DNA from 3 places in the Pseudomonas sp. ZY71 genome. Region 2 is predicted to be linked to each of the others. Evidence: predicted binding sites of a transcription regulator. Region 2 holds the regulator's gene; each other region holds the start of a gene.

Region 1 (6,693 bases), 1.1 Mb from region 2:
AGTGGGGCGCCGCCACGGCCGCACCACCGGCCCCGAGCTGTGGGGCCAAAACGCAAAAACGCCGCTACCTGATGCGCCGGTTGGGCGAACGGGTGAGCGACGTCTTTGTCGTGGGTGGGGCAACCGCCGTTGGTTACCTGTGCGTTTTACTTAGCGAGATTTGTGCCAACAGCCGGAAAATCAAAAGCCCCTCACCCTAACCCTCTCCCAGAGGGAGAGGGGACTGACCGAGGTGTCTTGCGCTAAACATCGACCTGAGAAACCGAGTCGATTATGGATTCACAGCAGAAAACTACAGGTCGGCGTACTTCGCGAGGGGACTGACCGAGGTGTCTGGCGTCAAACATCGACCTGAGAAACCGAGTCGATTATGGATTCACAGCAGAAATTGCAGGTCGGCGTATTTCCCGAGCATCCCCCGGTCGGTCCCCTCTCCCTCCGGGAGAGGGCTAGGGTGAGGGGCTTTTCAAGTGCTCAGAGCTTTTCAGCCAAGCAACTCACTCATCGCAATAATCTGCTCCGCCACCTGAATCAGCTTCTGCTGCCGGCTCATGGCCTGGCGCCGCATCAGCGTGTAAGCCTCTTCCTCATTGCAATCCTTCATCTTCATCAATAACCCCTTGGCCAGCTCAATACGCTTGCGCTCAGCCAATTGCAGGTCTCGCGCCTGCAACTGCGCACGCAAGGCCTGATCACTCTCGAAACGCGCCATCGCCACATCGAGAATCGGCTGCAAACGCTGGGCGTGAATGCCTTCGACGATGTAGGCACTGACCCCGGATTTGATCGCCTGACGCATCACTCCGGGGTCATGCTCGTCGGTAAACATCACGATCGGCCGTGGCTGGTCGCGGCTGACCAGCACGACTTGCTCCATGACATCGCGGCTCGGTGACTCGGTATCGATCAGGATCACGTCCGGGCGCACCGTTTCGACGCGCGCGGGCAGGTCGATGGTCAGACCGGATTCATCGATGACTTCGAAACCGGCTTCAGTCAGCGCGGCTTTCAGGCGCCCGACTTTTTTCGCTGTGTCGTTGATCAACAGAATGCGCAACATGTTCGCGGTCTCCTGTCAGCGGCGGGCGAGAAGGGGAGCGTCGTCGCTCATCGCGTGCAGCTTGAAGCTGCGCGCATAACCGGCGGGATCGCTGCCGTCCCAGATTTTGCCGTCGAGCAACTGGCTGCTGCGCATGTCGGTACCCCACGCCGCCACGCCGACAGCGGTTGCCGCATCGCGGTAGATAGCCAGTTGCTGGACCTGCCGGGCGACGCCGAGATAGTCCGGATCCTCACGCAGCAGGCCCCAGCGGCGGAACTGGGTCATGAACCACATGCCGTCCGACAGATACGGCAGATTCACCTCGCCGTTGCCGTGGAAGCGCAGCGCATGAGGATCCTGCCAACGATTGCCGAGGCCATCGGCATAGTCACCGAGAAAACGCGGTTCGATGCACGCAAGCGGCGCGTCCAGATACGCCGGCGCGCTGAGCAATTGCGCGGTGCTGCGACGATTTTCCGGGCTCTCTTCGATAAAGCGGCTGGCTTCAAGGATCGCCATCACCAGCGCCCGCGCCGTGTTCGGGTATTGCTCGACAAATTCACGGGTGCAGCCAAGGACTTTTTCCGGGTGATCGGGCCAGATGGTCTGACTGGTCGCCAAGGTAAACCCGAGATCCTGCTGCACCGCGCTAGCCGCCCAAGGCTCGCCGACACAAAAACCGTCGATACGCCCAGCTTGCAGGTGCGCGACCATTTGCGGCGGCGGCACCACTACGCTGTCGACATCCTGAAGTGGATGAATGCCCTGACTTGCCAGCCAGTAATAAAGCCACATGGCGTGAGTGCCGGTGGGGAAGGTCTGCGCGAAGGTGAGTTTTGCGCGGCTTTGGTGCACGTGGCGGTCCAGCGCTTCAGGACTGCTCACGCCGAGGTTCTGCAGGCCGTGAGAGAGGTTGAGGCTCTGGCCGTTCTGGTTCAGGCCCATCAGCACTGCCATATCGGTCGGAGCAACGCCGCCGATGCCCAGATGCACCGCGTAAATCAGCCCATACAGACTGTGTGCAGCGTCGAGTTCGCCGCTGACCAGATTGTCGCGCAGATTCGCCCAAGAGGCCTGGCGCTTCAGGTTCAGCGTTAGTCCGTAAGGTTGGGCAAAGCCCTGTGTGGCAGCAACGACAACCGATGCGCAGTCGCTCAACGCCATGAAGCCGAGGTTGATTGCAGTCTTTTCCGGGGCATCGCTGCCATTGACCCAGGCCAGGGGCCCTACCGAAGGTTCATTCATACACCGCCACCTCGAAAAAAAGCGCCGCCGCGGACTTTGCGCAGGCAAAACCCGGGACGACGCCATTGTCCTTGCCCGCTTGCCGTCATTGGCCTGCGCGCTGATAGTCAAGGAAGGTGCAAGGCATATGCCAGTGCCAGTGATTTGCGCATGTGCCTCGCGCCGCAGGTCGATGCCCGGCTATAATCGCCGCCTCTTTTCGCCGCTCGAGTCATCGCCGCCCATGTACACCCTGGCCCGTCAGCTGTTGTTCAAACTTTCCCCGGAAACCTCCCACGATCTGTCGCTGGATCTGATCGGCGCGGGTGGGCGTTTGGGCCTCAACGGCTTGCTGTGCAAGGCGCCGGCGAAGAAGCCGGTGACGGTCATGGGCCTCGAATTCCCGAACCCGGTGGGTCTGGCGGCCGGTCTGGACAAGAACGGCGCGGCCATCGATGGCTTTGCGCAACTGGGTTTCGGTTTTGTCGAAATCGGCACCGTGACCCCGCGTCCGCAGCCGGGCAACCCGAAACCACGGATTTTCCGCCTGCCGGAAGCCGAGGCGATCATCAACCGCATGGGTTTCAACAACCTCGGTGTCGATAACCTGCTGGCGCGCGTGGCCGCGGCGAAATACAAAGGCGTGCTGGGCATCAACATCGGCAAGAACTTCGATACGCCGGTTGAACGCGCGGTCGACGATTACCTGATCTGCCTGGACAAGGTCTACGCCCACGCCAGCTACGTGACGGTCAACGTCAGCTCGCCGAACACCCCGGGCCTGCGCAGCCTGCAGTTCGGCGATTCGCTCAAGCAATTGCTCGCGGATCTGGCCACGCGCCGCGCTGAACTGGCGTTGCGTCATGGCAAACATGTGCCGCTGGCGATCAAGATCGCGCCGGACATGACCGATGAAGAAACCGCGCAGGTGGCTCAAGCGCTGATCGAAACCGGCATGGACGCGGTGATCGCTACCAACACCACACTCAGCCGTGTCGGTGTCGAAGGCATGGAGCATGGCGACGAGGCGGGCGGTTTGTCCGGTGCGCCGGTGCGGGAGAAGAGCACCAATACCGTGAAGGTGCTGGCGGGTGAGTTGGCTGGGCGTTTGCCGATCATTGCGGCGGGCGGGATTACTGAAGGCAAACATGCGGCTGAGAAGATTCTGGCGGGTGCGAGCCTGGTGCAGATCTATTCCGGCTTCATCTATAAGGGCCCGGCGCTGATTCGTGAGTCGGTCGACGCAATCGCCGCCTTGCGCTGATCCATAGACACCACTGTTCCTTTGTAGGAGTGAGCCTGCTCGCGATAGCTTTCTTTCGGTCACTTCATCAGCGACTGACAGACCGCTATCGCGAGCAGGCTCACTCCTACAGGTTTTGTGTATGGCACAGATAATTTGACAGGCATAAAAAAGGGCTCCTCGAAGGAGCCCCTGGGCCGTAGCCCGCCGTCCGGGAAGGACGTGCATGGTAAGTCGTTACAAATTCAGATTGTCGTGTCGGAATTAATGCCCTGTGTCAGCCGACGGCGTGAAGTTCGTTGAGTCTGTGGATTCCCGCAGTGCCGGTCATACCGTCCCAGTTGTCGCCGCGTCCTTCTCGCCAGCCGTTAATCCAGGCTTGGCGTACCGACGGTAGAGTAAATGGGCAAAGCTCACGGGATTTGCCACCAACGCCATATTGATATCCGCGCAAAAATGCTCTTTCCAACGGATCACGCTTAAGTCTTCTCATAGGGTGTTTCCCTCACTTGTTGACTGTTTTGTGTCGCGTTGACCTCAACTGAGGTCTGGCAGAAGAAACCTGCCATGGTGCGGCTCGCTGCCGGCGTGGCGAGCCAAGGTGTTGACGCCGTTGCGACGTCAACCTGTGTTCAGTTCTAACCAATGAGTCACACCGAGGGAATGATCGTTTTGTCATAAGGACGTAACGAAATTAGTGCTACAGCCATAAGTAACGACGGGTTTCATGCACGGTTTTTCAGCAAACCCCGGTATGATCGGCCCCGCGCTGGATGATGGGGTTAATTCTTTAGTGAGAATGACCCACGTTTGCGCTGGGGTATAAAGCGACGAAGGGTCGCTTTAAGACTTTTTGTTTCATCAACTTTTTTATCTGTCCCGGCATCTAAGCTCTTTTAACCCGAGCAGCGGGGATGGAACGGCACACCTTCGTGCCACGCGGGCGCTCTTTTAGAAAAGCGCCTGATTGAAAACCGGATCGGCAATGCGTTGCCGATTCACTAGCCAAAGGCTTTGGAAATCCCATGTCCGACCGTTTCGAACTCTTCCTCACTTGCCCTAAAGGCCTTGAAGGCCTGCTCATCGAGGAAGCCGTCGGGCTTGGCCTTGAAGAAGCACGCGAGCACACCTCCGCCGTGCGTGGCATGGCGACCATGGAAACCGCTTATCGTCTGTGCCTCTGGTCGCGTCTGGCCAACCGGGTATTGCTGGTGCTCAAGCGTTTCCCGATGAAAGACGCTGAAGACCTCTATCACGGCGTGCTCGACATCGAGTGGCAGGATCACATGCTCAGCGACGGCACCCTGGCCGTCGAATTCAGCGGCCACGGTTCCGGCATCGACAACACCCACTTCGGTGCCCTGAAAGTCAAAGACGCCATCGTCGACAAACTGCGCACCCCGCAGGGCGACCGTCCGTCGATCGACAAACTCAACCCGGACCTGCGCATTCACCTGCGTCTGGATCGCGGTGAAGCGATTCTCTCCCTCGACCTCTCCGGCCACAGCCTGCACCAGCGCGGTTACCGTCTGCAGCAGGGCGCGGCGCCGCTGAAGGAAAACCTCGCGGCAGCCATCCTGATCCGTTCCGGCTGGCCACGTATTGCCGCTGAAGGCGGCGCGCTGGCTGACCCGATGTGCGGTGTCGGCACGTTCCTCGTCGAGGCGGGCATGATCGCCGCCGACATGGCGCCGAACCTGCGTCGTGAGCAGTGGGGCTTCACCGCGTGGCTCGGTCACGTGCCGGCGCTGTGGAAAAAACTCCACGAAGAGGCCGTCGAGCGCGCCGCTGCCGGTCTGGCCAAGCCACCGCTGTGGATTCGTGGCTACGAAGCCGATCCGCGTCTGATTCAACCGGGCCGCAACAACGTTGAGCGTGCCGGCCTGAGCGAGTGGATCAAGATCTACCAGGGCGAAGTCGCGACCTTCGAGCCGCGTCCGGATCAGAACCAGAAAGGTCTGGTCATCTGTAACCCACCGTACGGCGAGCGTCTCGGCGACGAGGCCAGCCTGCTGTATCTCTACCAGAACCTCGGCGAGCGCTTGCGTCAGGCCTGCCTGAACTGGGAAGCGGCGGTGTTCACCGGCGCCCCGGATCTGGGCAAGCGCATGGGCATTCGCAGCCATAAACAGTATTCGTTCTGGAACGGCGCGCTGCCGTGCAAGCTGCTGTTGATCAAAGTGCTGCCGGATCAGTTCGTCACCGGCGAGCGTCGCACCCCGGAACAGCGTCAGGCCGAGCGCGAGCAAGCGGCTTACGACCAGACCCCGGACGAGCCGCAAGAGCGCAAGTTCAACAAGAACGGCAACCCGATCAAACCGACGCCAGCCCCGGCACCGGTGATCGAGCAACCGCGCTTGAGCGAAGGCGGGCAGATGTTTGCCAACCGTCTGCAGAAAAACCTCAAGGCCATGGGCAAGTGGGTCAAGCGCGAAGGCATTGATTGCTACCGCGTCTACGACGCCGACATGCCTGAGTACGCGATGGCCATCGACCTGTACCACGATTGGGTGCATGTCCAGGAATACGCCGCGCCGAAATCGATCGATCCGGAAAAAGCCTCGGCGCGCATGTTCGATGCCCTGGCAGCGATTCCGCAGGCGCTGAACGTCGACAAGAGCCGCGTGGTGGTCAAACGCCGCGAGCGCCAGAGCGGCACCAAGCAGTACGAGCGTCAGGCTGCGCAAGGCAAGTTCAATGAAGTCAGCGAGGGCGGCGTGAAGTTGCTGGTCAACCTCACCGACTACCTCGATACCGGCCTGTTCCTCGATCACCGTCCGATGCGCATGCGTATTCAGAAAGAGGCCGCCGGCAAGCGCTTCCTCAATCTGTTCTGCTACACCGCGACCGCCAGCGTGCACGCGGCCAAGGGCGGCGCGCGCAGCACCACCAGCGTCGACCTGTCGAAAACCTACCTCGACTGGGCTCGCCGCAACCTGTCGTTGAACGGCTACTCGGACAAGAACCGTCTGGAGCAGGGCGATGTCATGGCGTGGCTGGAAAGCAGCCGTGACGAGTACGACCTGATCTTCATCGATCCGCCGACGTTCTCCAACTCCAAGCGCATGGAAGGCATCTTCGACGTGCAACGTGATCAGGTGCAGTTGATTGACCTGGCCATGGCCCGTCTGGCGCCGGGTGGTGTGCTGTATTTCTCCAACAACTTCCGCAAGTTCCAGTTGGA
Region 2 (6,693 bases):
TAAGGATCTGCCGGAAAAACTCCGTGCGGCGGTGATCAATCAGGGCGGCGGTCACGCCAACCATTCGCTGTTCTGGGAAGTGATGGTGCCCAACGGTGGCGGCAAGCCGGATGGCGCGCTGGCCAAGGCCATCGATGAACATCTGGGCGGCCTCGACAGCTTCAAGGAATCCTTCACCAAAGCCGCACTGACTCGATTTGGTAGCGGCTGGGCCTGGCTCAGCGTGACCCCGGAGAAAAAACTGATCGTGGAAAGCAGCGGCAACCAGGACAGCCCGTTGATGAATGGCAACACGCCGATTCTCGGTCTCGACGTCTGGGAGCACGCCTATTACCTGCGTTATCAGAACCGTCGTCCGGAATACATCAATGCGTTCTACAACGTGATCAATTGGCCTGAAGTGGCTGCGCGCTATCAGGCCGCACTGGTTTAAGTCTTCTATAAAAACAATCCAAGGCTGACTATGGGCACTGAGACACTGGCGATCGGAAGTGGGCGTATGTTTCGTTACGCAGTGGGATCGCTGTTGCTGTTGGCGGGCATGACCTTGCTGGTCGCCCACGGGCTGGAATGGCTGGATCTCGAGCCGAGGCTGTCGCGGGCGTTGCAGGGCGGCGCGATCTGCGCCCTCGGCACGGCGCTTGGCGCGGTGCCGGTGCTGGTGCTGGTGATTCGGCGCATGCCGCAGGCACTCAGCGATACTTTGCTGGGTTTTGGTGCCGGGGTGATGTTGGCGGCGACGGCGTTTTCGTTGATCGTGCCGGGCATTGCCGCCGCTGAAAGCCTCGGCCTGACTCCGTGGGGCGCCAGTGGCCTGATCTGCTTCGGCATCATGCTCGGTGCGTTTGGCTTGTATCTGGTCGATCGCCAGGTTTCCGGCGCGTCCCCGGAAATGCTCGTCGGCACTGTCGAGCATCCGGTTATTCCGCCGCGGATCTGGCTGTTCGTGTTCGCCATCATTGCCCATAACATCCCGGAAGGCATGGCCGTTGGCGTCTCTGCCGGCGGCGGCATGCCGGATGCGGACAGTCTGGCCATGGGCATTGCCCTGCAGGATGTGCCGGAAGGTCTGGTGATTGCGCTGGTATTGGCCGGGGCAGGAATGTCGCGGGTCAAGGCGTTCCTGATCGGCGCGGCGTCAGGTCTGGTCGAACCGGTGTTTGCGTTGCTGTGTGCGTGGCTGGTCGGTCTGGCGCAGGTGCTGCTGCCATTAGGTCTGGCACTGGCGGCGGGGGCAATGTTGCTGGTGGTGACCCACGAGGTCATCCCGGAATCACGACGCCATGGTCATGACAAACTGGCCAGCCTTGGCCTGTTGATCGGGTTTTGTCTGATGATGGTGATGGATACGGCGTTGGGCTGAAGCAGATCAAAAGATCGCAGCCTTCGGCAGTTCCTACAGGGAACGCATTCCAATGCAGGAGCTGCCGAAGGCTGCGATCTTTTGATTTTGGCTGTCAGCCACCTTCGTCGAAATAGTTGTTGATCAACGCCACCAGCGCATCCAGCGCTTCCTGATCTTTCTCGCCCTCAGTACTCAAATAGATCTTGGTGCCCTTGCCAGCCGCCAGCATCATCATTGCCATGATGCTTTTACCGTCAACCGTGGTGTCTGGCGTGCGGCCCACTCTGATCGAGCAATCCGGATACTGCCCGGCCACCCCGACAAACTTGGCCGATGCGCGGGCATGCAGGCCCAGCTTGTTGATGATTTCGATTTCCAGAGCAGGCATCGCGGTGTGAATCCTTTAAGTGAGGTCGCGGTGGCGAACCTGGACGTTCTTCAGGGTTTTCTGCAAGGCCTGACCCAGGCGTTCGGTCAGGTAGACGGAGCGATGGTGTCCGCCGGTGCAGCCAATGGCAATGGTGACGTAGGCACGGTTGCTCGCGGCAAAGCGCGGTAACCATTTGTGCAGGTAGGTGAAGATGTCCTGGAACATTTCTTCGACCTCCGGCTGTGCGGCCAGGTACTCGGCCACTGGCGCATCAAGACCTGATTGCGCACGCAGTTCCGGCTTCCAGTACGGATTGGGCAGGCAGCGCACGTCGAACACCAGATCTGCATCCACCGGCATGCCGCGCTTGAAGCCGAATGACTCGACCAGAAACGCGGTGCCCGGCTCCGGCTGATTCAGCAGGCGCAGCTTGATGGAGTCGCGCAGCTGATACAGGTTCAGATTGGTGGTGTTGATCTTCAGGTCGGCGAGGTCGGCGATCGGGCCGAGCAGGGCGGTTTCATCCTGGATAGCTTCGGCCAGCGAGCGATTGGCGTTGCTCAGCGGGTGGCGACGGCGGGTTTCGGAGAAACGCTTGAGCAAGGTTTCTTCGTCGGCGTCCAGATACAGGACATCGCACTGGATGTGCTTGGCCCGGACATCTTCAAGCAACTCGGGAAAGCGCGTCAGATGACTCGGCAGGTTGCGCGCATCGATCGATACGGCCACCAGCGGTTGCGCCAGCTCAGTGTGAATCAGCGCGCGTTCGGCCAGTTCCGGCAGCAAGCCTGCGGGCAGGTTGTCGATGCAGTAATAGCCGTTGTCCTCAAGGACATCCAGAGCCGTACTTTTACCCGAGCCGGAACGGCCGCTGACGATGATCAAACGCATGATTAATGCCCGTTCTGCTCGCTCAGGACGACCTGATACAAGGCTTCGCTACTCGGTGCGCTACGCAGCTTTTCGCGCACTTCCTTACGATCCAGCATGCTGGCGATCTGACGTAGCAACTCCAGATGCGCATCGGTGGCGGCTTCCGGGACCAGCAAAACAAACAGCAGGTCAACCGGAGCGCCGTCAATGGCGTCGAAATCGATCGGAGCGTCAAGGTGCATCAGCGCGCTGATCGGCGCTTGGCAACCCTTGAGGCGGCAATGGGGGATGGCGATGCCGTTACCAAAACCGGTGGAACCGAGTTTTTCACGGGCAATCAACGCCTCGAAGACATCCTGCATGGCCAGATCCGGCACTTCGCGGGCGATCAGGTTGGCAATTTGTTCGAGAGCTTTCTTTTTACTGCCGCCCGGCACGTTCACAAGGGAACGGCCGGGGGTCAGGATACTTTCAAGTCGGATCATGGAATGGGGGGTTATCGACCTGTCGCGCCCTGGAGGAGGCTTTGGGTCTTTTCCTTATGCTTTTTGAGTTGGCGATCCAGCTTGTCGGTCAGTGAGTCGATCGCAGCATACATATCAGTATCTTCTGCGTTGGCGACCACTTCGCTGCCGGGAATATGCAAGGTGGCTTCGATTTTCTGCTTAAGCTTTTCGACGCACATCGTGACTTGCACGTTGGTGATCTTGTCGAAATGGCGCTCCAATCGTTGAAGTTTCTCATTGATGTAGTCGCGCAGAGGTTCGGTCACTTCCAGTTGGTGTCCACTGATGTTGACTTGCATACAGCTTCTCCTTCGTTGCCAGTGCATAAAGCGGCAGGCTGGATAGCCTGCCACTGGAACGCTGTAACGTGGCTTACATCAACCGCTTGCGTTCGCTCGAAGGCGCGATCCCGAGGGATTCGCGGTACTTGGCGACGGTGCGGCGAGCCACCTGAATGCCTTGTGCCTCCAGTAAACCAGCGATCTTGCTGTCACTCAACGGCTTTTTCTGATTTTCCGCAGCAACCAGTTTTTTGATGATCGCGCGGATCGCCGTGGACGAGCATTCGCCGCCTTCGGAGGTGCTGACGTGGCTGGAGAAAAAGTATTTCAGCTCATAAATACCGCGCGGGGTATGCATGAATTTCTGCGTGGTCACCCGTGAAATCGTCGATTCGTGCATGCCGACCGCTTCGGCGATGTCATGCAGGACCAATGGCTTCATCGCTTCGTCGCCGTACTCCAGAAAACCGCGCTGATGCTCGACGATCTGGGTGGCAACTTTCATCAGGGTTTCGTTGCGGCTCTGCAGGCTCTTGATGAACCAGCGGGCTTCCTGCAACTGGTTGCGCATGAAGGTGTTGTCGGCACTGGTGTCGGCGCGGCGGACGAAACCAGCGTACTGGGCGTTGACGCGCAGGCGTGGCACCGATTCCTGATTGAGTTCGACCAGCCAGCGTTCGTTGTCCTTGCGCACGATCACGTCGGGCACGACGTATTCGGCTTCGGTTGATTCGATCTGTGAACCCGGGCGCGGATTAAGGCTTTGCACCAGCTCGATGACCTGACGCAGTTCGTCTTCCTTGAGCTTCATGCGCCGCATCAACTGGCTGTAGTCGCGGCTGCCGAGCAGGTCGATGTAATCGCTGACCAGACGTTTCGCTTCAGCCAGCCAAGGTGTCTTGGCCGACAACTGGCGCAATTGCAGCAGCAGGCATTCGCCGAGATTGCGCGCGCCGATGCCGGCCGGTTCGAACTGCTGGATGCGGTGCAGGACGGCTTCGATTTCGTCCAGTTCGATGTCCAGTTCCGGGTCGAACGCCTCAAGGATCTCTTCGAGGGTTTCGTCCAGGTAGCCCTGATTGTTGATGCAATCGATCAGGGTCACGGCGATCAGGCGATCGGTGTCGGACATCGGTGCAAGGTTCAGCTGCCACAGCAAGTGGCTTTGCAGGCTCTCGCCGGCGGACGTGCGTGTGGTGAAATCCCACTCGTCATCGTCGCTGCTGGGCAGGCTGCTGGCGCTGGTCTGGTAGACGTCTTCCCAGGCCGTGTCGACCGGAAGCTCGTTGGGGATGCGCTCGTTCCATTCGCCGTCCTCGAGGTTGTCCACCGTCGGCGCGGTTTCCTGATAGGAGGGTTCCTGGATTTCGGTGGGCTTCTGTTCGGCGTTGTCGGCCATGGGGTCGGAATTGTCGAAGTCGTCGCCTTCTTCCTGGCGTTCGAGCATCGGATTGGATTCCAGCGCCTCCTGGATTTCCTGTTGCAGATCCAGGGTCGACAATTGGAGCAGGCGGATGGCCTGTTGCAGCTGCGGTGTCATCGTCAGCTGCTGGCCCATTCTCAAGACTAGCGATGGTTTCATGGCAGGGGCTTAACACCTTATTCGCCGGCGCTATGCGCCATCCACTACAGGGCGCCGGAGCGCCAAACTTAAGCAAATTATATGCCTGAAACTGAAGTGTTTGCCTAGAGCGCTGTAACAATTAAAGCGTATTAAATCCTGCTTGAATCGATACAGCGCCCGGGCGGCGCACCGGGCACTGTTGCGCTTACAGGCGGAACTCGTGGCCCAGATACACTTCCTTGACCAGATCGTTGGCCAGGATGGTTTCTGCATCGCCCTCGGCAATCAACTGACCATCGTTGACGATGTAAGCGGTTTCGCAGATATCCAGCGTCTCACGAACGTTGTGGTCGGTGATCAGCACACCGATGCCTTTGGCCTTGAGGTGGTGGATGATCTGCTTGATATCGCCGACCGAAATCGGGTCGACACCGGCGAACGGTTCGTCGAGCAGGATGAATTTCGGTGCCGTTGCCAGCGCGCGAGCGATTTCCACCCGGCGGCGTTCACCACCGGACAGGCTCATGCCGAGGTTGTCGCGGATGTGGCTGATGTGGAATTCCTGCAGCAGGCTTTCCAGCTCTTTGCGGCGACCGGCCTTGTCGAGTTCCTGACGGGTCTCGAGGATGGCCATGATGTTGTCGGCCACCGACAGTTTGCGGAAGATCGACGCTTCTTGCGGCAGATAGCCGATCCCGGCCTTTGCACGGCCGTGCATCGGCTGGTGGCTGACGTCCAGATCATCGATCAGTACGCGGCCCTGATCGGCCTGTACCAAGCCGACGATCATGTAGAAGCAGGTGGTCTTGCCGGCACCGTTCGGGCCGAGCAGGCCGACGATCTGGCCGCTGTCGATCGACAGGCTGACGTCACGCACGACCTGGCGGCTTTTATAGGCCTTGGCCAGGTGCTGAGCTTTCAGAGTTGCCATTACTGGGTTTTCTCGTCGGTTTTCTTCTTCGGCTGGATCACCATATCGATGCGCGGACGCGCCTCGGTAACCTTGCTGCCGGTAGCGCGACCGGCGCTGGCCAGTTTCTTCACGGTGTCATAGACGATTTTCTCGCCTTGCGTCGTGTTGTTGTCCTTGTCGACAACCTTGGCCTTGTCGATCAGCACGACGCGATTCTGCGCAGCATGGTACTGGATCGTCACGCCCCAGCCCTGAACCGGCTTGGTGTCGCCAGCGGTCTGCAGTTGTTCGAAGTAGGCAAGGTTGCCCACCGAAGTCACCACGTCGATATCGCCGGCCGGGGTGCGGGTGATGGTCACGGTATTACCGGTCACCTTCATCGAGCCTTGGGTGATGATCACGTCGCCCTTGTAGGTGGCGATGCCGTTCTTGTCATCCAGTTGGGCGTCGTCGGCCTGAATGCGGATAGGTTGCTGCTGATCGTTCGGCAGAGCCCAGGCGCTCACGCTTCCCAGTGCTGCGCCCAGACTGAGCAAAATAGGGAGGGTTTTAACGAGCCTCATACTGTCCTCTTACGTTCGATAGCAGGTGTATCCTGCTTTCCTTCAGGTACGCTTTCATTCCAACGCCAGTCGATACACCGCCAGCGCCGTCGATTCTAACGGGTTGCTCGGTCTGCGCATATTCCTGCTGCGGGAACACGGTCATGCGAGTGGACGTGATCAGGATGTCACGCTTCTTTTCATCGGTGCGCGCAACGCGTACCGAATCGATCAGTTCGACTTCGGTGCCGCCTGAGTTCACTTCGCCGCGCTCACTGGTCACGTGCCACGGAAATTCC
Region 3 (6,693 bases), 980 kb from region 2:
AATGCTCGCAATCCTCGCTGTACAAATAGCCCGACACATAACGTGACGGAATCCCGAGACTACGTGCACAAGCCAGAAACGCGTGAGCGTGATCCTGACAAACCCCGGCACGTCCGGCGAAAGCTTCCGCCGCGCTGGTGTCGACTTCAGTAGAACCCGGCGTATACGTCATGTGCTGATTCAAACCGTGCATCAAATCAATCAGCGCCGTGCGATCGCGCCGCTGCTTGCAGGATTTTTCCGCGAACGCACGCAGCGCCTCATCGGCCTCGGTCAAGCGAGTGAAGCGCAGAAACGGCAGCGCCGACTGGCTCTCGTGCTCGGCCTCGCGCAATTCGTCGATATCGACCTGCCCTCGGGCGCCGATGATGATCGCTTCGTGCGGTTCATCCATGGTCAGCACATGCAGGATATTGCCGAACGGATCGAGTTGCGCGCGCACCGGGCGTGGCAGGTCGAGTTGCCAGCTCAGCACATGCTGACGCTCGCTGTCGTGGGGGGTCAGCCGCAGGTACTGGATGCTCGCCCGCACCTGATCTTCGTAGTGATAGGTGGTCTCGTGGCTTATGGAAAGTCTCATGCAGCCTCCAGGTAGGAACTGTGAATGGCGTTGCCCAACTGGCGCACCAGCGGGATGAATTCGGTCAGCCAGGCGTGCAGGCCTTCCTCGAGAATTTCGTTGATGCCGGTGTAGCGCAGGCGCGCGTCCATCTCTGCTGCCAGACGTTGCGCCGGTCGGCCATTGGCGCCAGGCAACTGCGCGAGAATCTGGTCGATCTCTTCGGTGCAGGCGCGCAGTGAACGCGGGACATCGGCACGCAACAGCAGCAACTCGGCGACGTGACGGGCGCCGGGCGCATCGCGGTAGATTTCGGTGTAGGCCTCGAAGGAGGACAAGGCGCGCAGCAAGGCACTCCACTGGTAATAAGCGTGGGCCGTACCGTCGCTGACCGCTTCAGCCTGATCGCCGGCCATTTCATAGCGGGCATCGAGCAACCGCAGCGTGTTGTCCGCGCGTTCGATGAACGTCCCGAGACGAATGAAACGAAATGCATCGTTACGCATGATCGTGCCGTAGGACGCACCACGAAACAGGTGCGAACGCTCCTTGATCCATTCGCAGAAACGGCTCATGCCATAGCGACTGAGGCCCTGTTCGGCGATCCCGCGAATCTCCAGCCATGTCGAATTGATGTTCTCCCACATGTCCGCCGTGATGCGCCCGCGCACGGCATGGGCGCTGGCCCGCGCCGCGCCGAGGCAACTGTAGATGCTCGCCGGGTTGGCGGCGTCGAGGGCAAAAAAGTGCAGCAGGCGTTCGGCATGCAGCGCGCCGTGGCGCTCCAGATAATCGTCGAGGGTGCCAGTGATGAGCAGTGGCATCGCCAGTTCGTGCAAACCATCGCCGCGACCATCCTGCGGCATCAGCGACAGCGAATAACTGATGTCGAGCATCCGGGCGAGGTTTTCCGCCCGCTCCAGATAACGCGACATCCAATACAGATCCGAGGCAGTTCTACTTAACATGGCAAGCTTCCTTCAATCCTCGACCACCCAGGTGTCCTTGGTTCCGCCGCCCTGGGAGGAATTCACCACCAGGGAACCTTCACGCAGCGCCACACGGGTCAAACCGCCAGGCACCACGCGGGTTTCGCGCCCGGACAAGACAAACGGACGCAAGTCGATATGGCGCGGGGCGATGCCGTTTTCGACAAAGGTCGGACAGGTCGACAGCGACAGCGTCGGTTGCGCGATGTATGCGTGCGGCTTGGCTTTGATGCGCTCGCGGAAGGCGTCGATTTCCGCCGTCGTCGACGCCGGCCCCACGAGCATTCCGTAACCACCGGAGCCTTGAGTTTCCTTGACCACCAGATCTGGAAGATTGGCCAGCACGTGGGAAAGTTCAGACGGGTTGCGGCATTGCCAGGTCGGCACGTTCTTCAGGATCGGTTCTTCGTCGAGGTAGAACCGGATCATGTCGGTAACAAACGGGTACACCGATTTGTCGTCCGCCACACCGGTGCCGATGGCATTGGCCAACACGACGTTGCCCGAGCGATAAGACGAGAGCAGCCCCGGCACACCGAGCATCGAGTCGGGGTTGAACGCCAGCGGGTCGAGGAACGCATCGTCGAGGCGGCGGTAGATCACGTCCACCGCTTTCGGGCCGTCGGTGGTGCGCATGAAGACTTTATCGTCACGCACGAACAGATCCGCGCCCTCGACCAGCTCCACACCCATTTCCCGCGCCAAAAACGCGTGCTCGAAGAACGCACTGTTGAAGCGCCCCGGCGTCAGCACCACCACGCTCGGGTCATCGATCGGGCTTGAGCTTTTCAGGGTGTCGAGCAACAGGTTCGGGTAATGATCGATCGGCGCGATGCGCTGGGCGGCGAACAGCTCCGGGAACAGGCGCATCATCATCTTGCGGTCTTCGAGCATGTAGCTCACGCCGCTCGGAGTGCGCAGGTTGTCTTCAAGCACGTAGTAAGTGCCGTCACCATCGCGCACCAGATCGACGCCGGAGATGTGCGAATAGATATCGCGGTGCAGATCGAGGCCTTGCATCGCCAACTGATATTGCTCGTTGGCCAGCACCTGTTCGGCAGGAATGATCCCGGCCTTGATGATGCGCTGCTCGTGATAGAGGTCAGCGAGAAACATATTCAGCGCCTTGACCCGCTGGATGCAGCCGCGCTCAACGATCCGCCACTCGCTGGCGGGAATGCTGCGCGGAATGGTGTCGAAAGGAATCAGGCGCTCGGTGCCCTGCTCATCGCCGTAGAGCGTGAAGGTAATGCCGGCGCGATGGAACAGCAGATCGGCCTCACGTCGCCGCTGGGCCAACAGTTCGTCAGGCGTGTCAGCCAGCCATCGGGCGAACTCCCGATAATGCGGGCGAACCTGGCCGCCGGCGTCGTACATCTCATCAAAATAGGTGCGGATCATGCCGTACTCCTTGTCACCCGGACCTACAGGCCTTCGCAAGGCCCGTGCCATCGGCATAAACGCTTTGATTTCAATCGGTTGGAAATACACGCCGCAGGCACCGCACCATTCCTGTGCGGCAAATGCCCCAACCGGATTGCCCCCGCTTCATTGCGACGCACTGCATCGCCTATCACCAGCATAGTCAGAGTTGATTTCACTGCCCGGCGCTGCCTGCGGATAATCCGCGCATCCGCTGCAAAACTTCCCCGCGCACAGCGCCGCGAAGTCGCCAGCTCAACTGACCTGGACTGCCTGCGCAGCCCACCCTGCCTTAACCCTGACCGGTTTCCTCTCCTTATCGGTCTTCCCTTTTAGCCACCCTCTCCGGTGGCTTTTTTTTGCCTCGGTTTCTTGTTTCAGGGTTTTGCCACAGCGTTTTGCTTACGTCGGAAATGACAACGGCCAACCCGAAGGTCAGCCGTTGTTCAACAAATGAAACCAGAGATCAGTTCAAACGGTGGCGGTTGCGCACCTCCTGCTTTACGCCCCAGCCCTCGATGATGCCACCCAGAGGTTCAACCACGGCAGAGAATCCCTGCTCGAAGTCGCCGATATCGTCATAGGTCGCGTACATCACTTTGCTTAATTCCAGCGCCCACGCACCGTCATCACGCACGCTGACCTGGGCATTGATGGACTCACCGCGAAATTTGCCTGCCGCCCTGCGCGCCCGCTCCTCGTCCGGGAAAATCGCGTAGAACTCGATGGGATGGAATCGGGAAAAATCGAAACCGCCTTCTTTCATGCGGCGCAGAACATTGCTGCTGATGTCTTCTTGATAGGCTGTGCTCATGAATCGTCCCCCTCGCATAGATGGATAGACTTTCCGTATTCCCGCCCCGGGCCTCTGGCCAAAGTACTACGGCAACGTGGTTGCACGCGGGAACAAGCATGTAGCTGACAAGACCAGACCTTAGCGATCCGTTCGCTGATCTCGCTTGCAGAGTAGCCTCAAGATAGAGCTGCTGCCAAGGCCTGGTTGCTTCGGATGAAGGAAGATTTTCAGATTGGAGTGATGCTGCGGATCTTGATGCTGTTTTGGGTTTCGAGGCTTTTGACGCCAGCATCGGGGGTTCGCCCTTCCAGATCGTTGAGATCCAGTTTGGCGGCGACTGGCAGGAGCCGTTCCTTGATCAATCGAGCGGCCTCATCGTCGGTGGGGCATTCAGCGCGGTCGAACACCTCATCGACAATTTCACCATGATCGTTCACGAAAGTGACTTTCCACTTTTGCATCGGTGCCTCCTCGATCAAACCCGCAAATGGGCTTACCACTATCTCGACTGTGAACGCCGAAAGTTGGTTCAAAAGGATTACAGCGGGCGAAGATGAAAAAAACGACATCTATCGTGGGGGGCAAACAAATGTGGGAGCGAGCCTGCTCGCGAAGGGGTCTGTCCAGTCGACATATTCTTTGACTGACCTGACGCCTTCGCGAGCAGGCTCGCTCCCACAGGGGTAATGCGGTGTTCTTTTAGTCGTTGCTTGGCTTGTTGATCGCCTGCAGCACGTACTGCGGCAAGGCGAACGCGCCGATGTGGATTTCCGGGTTGTAGTAGCGCGTGACGATGCCGCTGCCGATGAAACGCTGTTGCAGGGTTTCACGGCTGAGCTTGCGGTAGGCCGGGTTGGTCGAGCCCCACGCAAATGTCATCGAACCGCCGATGTAGGTCGGTACGGCCGCCTGATAGAAGTGCCAGTCCGGGAACAGGCTGTTCAGACGCCCGGCGGTGGTTTTCACTTCGTCGATCTGCATGAACGGTGTGCCGTTCTGGGTCACCAGAATGCCGCCCTCGTTCAGGCAGCGGTGGCACGCCTGGTAGAAGTTCTCCGAGAACAACACTTCGCCCGGGCCGATCGGGTCAGTGGAGTCGGAGATGATCACGTCGAATTTTTCCGTGGTGGTGGCGACGAAACGCATGCCGTCGTCGATCACCAGGTTCAGACGCGGATCGTCGTAGGCGCCGCTGGAGTGGTTCGGCAGGAACTCTTTGCACATGTCGACCACGGTGCCGTCGATCTCGACCATGGTGATGTGTTCAACGCCGGCGTGCTTGGTCACTTCGCGCAGCATGCCACCGTCACCGCCGCCAATGATCAGTACGCGCTTGGCACTGCCATGGGCGAGGATCGGCACATGGGTGAGCATTTCGTGGTAGATGAATTCGTCGGCTTCGGTGGTCTGGATCACGCCGTCCAGCGCCATGACACGGCCCATGCGCGGGTTCTGGAAGATCACCAGGTGCTGGTGTTCGGTGCGCACTTCGTGCAGCAGTTTTTCCATGCGAAAACGCTGGCCGTAGCCTTCGTAGAGGGTTTCCAGGTACTCGCTGGTTTTGGTGACGGTCATGGTCAAGTGCTCCGATGAATGCGCGGGCGCCAATCGTGGGGACGATTGCCCGGGAAAGGCGCGCATTCTACGTTGCCGAAGATGACAGGTCGAACCTCACTTTATCGGCAACCCGCAATCCCTTGTAGGAGTGAGCCTGCTCGCGATAGCGGTTTTTCAGTCACTGACTCATTGACTGAAGGATAGCTATCGCGAGCAGGCTCGCTCCCACAGGGTATTGCGGTGTTCTCGGGATCGGCTCAGATCCGCACGTTGCCCCGCGGTCCGGCGATCGCCCAGATGATCAGGCCCAGCACTGGCAGGAGGATGATCAGCAGCACCCAGACGATTTTCATCCCGGTGGTCGCGCCGCTTTTCAACACGTTGATGATGGCCCAGATGTCGAGGGCAAGGATGATCAGGCCAATCAGACCGTTGAACGTGGAACCCATGGTGTCGCTCCAGAATAGTGGCATGCACTTTTAGGATAGACGGTCGCGCGCAGGGTTCCCTTTTATTGCACTCAGACGTGAACGGCGATCTTCAGGGCTTCGAGCGAGGGTGCGGCGGCGATGCCGACTTCGGCGCACAGTTCCAGCACCCGAGGCACGTCGTTGCCGAAGACCAACACCATTTGCAATTCGTCGTCGAGCAGTTGGCTGAAGTTCATCAGTGTGTAACCGCCGTTTTCCTTGTTCATGCTGCTCATTTGCACCTGGATGCGGTTGAGTGCAGTCAGGGCTTCGGTCTTGGCCAGTTGCTTGGGCTTGAGGTTGAAATCGACGCCCGGGCCGAACGAGGCGACGATCTGCGCGAACAGGTCAACGTAAGTGTCAGCCTGGAACAGCACGGTTTCCGGCAAGCTACCGACCACGACCCACTCGCCCAGCGGGATCGGGAAGGTGTCGTCGTAGTTGATGTCGGGGTTGGCTGCCAGAAAAGCATCGGCATCGGCGTAGGCCTGTGCCGCTTCGTCGGCGACTTTCAGGATCTCGTCCTCGCCCATGCAGCCGGAGCTGATTTTGCTGATGAGTTCGACGAGTGCGGCTTTCATGAGGGCGGATCCTGTGGCGAAGGTGATTTCGAGGGCGCGGAGGATAGCGCACAAAGCAAAAGATCGCAGCCTGCGGCAGCTCCTACAAGTTCAGCGTTCGACCGCGAAACGGGCCACAAACGCAATCAGTGTTGGAGCTGCCGCAGGCTGCGATCTTCTGATCTTATCAACCCAGCAATTTTTCCAGCTGCGCAGTCGTATCAACCGCGCCCATCGTCCGTGCAGCGTCCAGCGCCGTCACGCCGTTGGCGTCCTTGGCCTGCGCGTTGGCGCCTTTGCTGATCAGGTATTCAACGATTTCAACACGGTTGAACATCGC

The links. The regulator sigma-54, encoded in region 2, starts transcription at its own class of promoters, with help from an activator protein. The targets are predictions, from matches to a motif close to ANTGGCATNNANNTTGCTNT.
Region 1: a site for sigma-54 is predicted at 2,403-2,422, ahead of VY732_RS09490 (CmpA/NrtA family ABC transporter substrate-binding protein). Genes of this name have one in related genera too.
Region 3: a site for sigma-54 is predicted at 2,982-3,001, ahead of VY732_RS09000 (circularly permuted type 2 ATP-grasp protein). Genes of this name have one in related genera too.

The regions. Positions count from the first base shown of each region.
Region 1 covers NZ_CP144274.1:2,106,753-2,113,445, forward strand. Annotated here, with positions in the region: gene VY732_RS09485 (ANTAR domain-containing response regulator) at 485-1,060, opposite strand; gene VY732_RS09490 (CmpA/NrtA family ABC transporter substrate-binding protein) at 1,076-2,287, opposite strand; gene VY732_RS09495 (quinone-dependent dihydroorotate dehydrogenase) at 2,511-3,530, shown strand; gene rmf (ribosome modulation factor) at 3,787-4,002, opposite strand; gene rlmKL (bifunctional 23S rRNA (guanine(2069)-N(7))-methyltransferase RlmK/23S rRNA (guanine(2445)-N(2))-methyltransferase RlmL) at 4,535-6,693, shown strand, end outside.
Region 2 covers NZ_CP144274.1:1,023,991-1,030,683, forward strand. Annotated here, with positions in the region: gene VY732_RS04335 (superoxide dismutase) at 1-433, shown strand, start outside; gene VY732_RS04340 (ZIP family metal transporter) at 464-1,363, shown strand; gene VY732_RS04345 (HPr family phosphocarrier protein) at 1,458-1,733, opposite strand; gene rapZ (RNase adapter RapZ) at 1,749-2,606, opposite strand; gene ptsN (PTS IIA-like nitrogen regulatory protein PtsN) at 2,609-3,073, opposite strand; gene hpf (ribosome hibernation-promoting factor, HPF/YfiA family) at 3,085-3,393, opposite strand; gene VY732_RS04365 (RNA polymerase factor sigma-54) at 3,467-4,957, opposite strand; gene lptB (LPS export ABC transporter ATP-binding protein) at 5,145-5,870, opposite strand; gene lptA (lipopolysaccharide transport periplasmic protein LptA) at 5,870-6,415, opposite strand; gene lptC (LPS export ABC transporter periplasmic protein LptC) at 6,402-6,693, opposite strand, start outside.
Region 3 covers NZ_CP144274.1:2,005,247-2,011,939, reverse strand. Annotated here, with positions in the region: gene VY732_RS09010 (transglutaminase family protein) at 1-580, opposite strand, end outside; gene VY732_RS09005 (alpha-E domain-containing protein) at 577-1,527, opposite strand; gene VY732_RS09000 (circularly permuted type 2 ATP-grasp protein) at 1,540-2,949, opposite strand; gene VY732_RS08995 (ribonuclease E inhibitor RraB) at 3,437-3,784, opposite strand; gene VY732_RS08990 (hypothetical protein) at 3,994-4,227, opposite strand; gene speE (polyamine aminopropyltransferase) at 4,466-5,341, opposite strand; gene VY732_RS08980 (PLDc N-terminal domain-containing protein) at 5,581-5,772, opposite strand; gene VY732_RS08975 (hypothetical protein) at 5,844-6,374, opposite strand; gene VY732_RS08970 (ankyrin repeat domain-containing protein) at 6,541-6,693, opposite strand, start outside.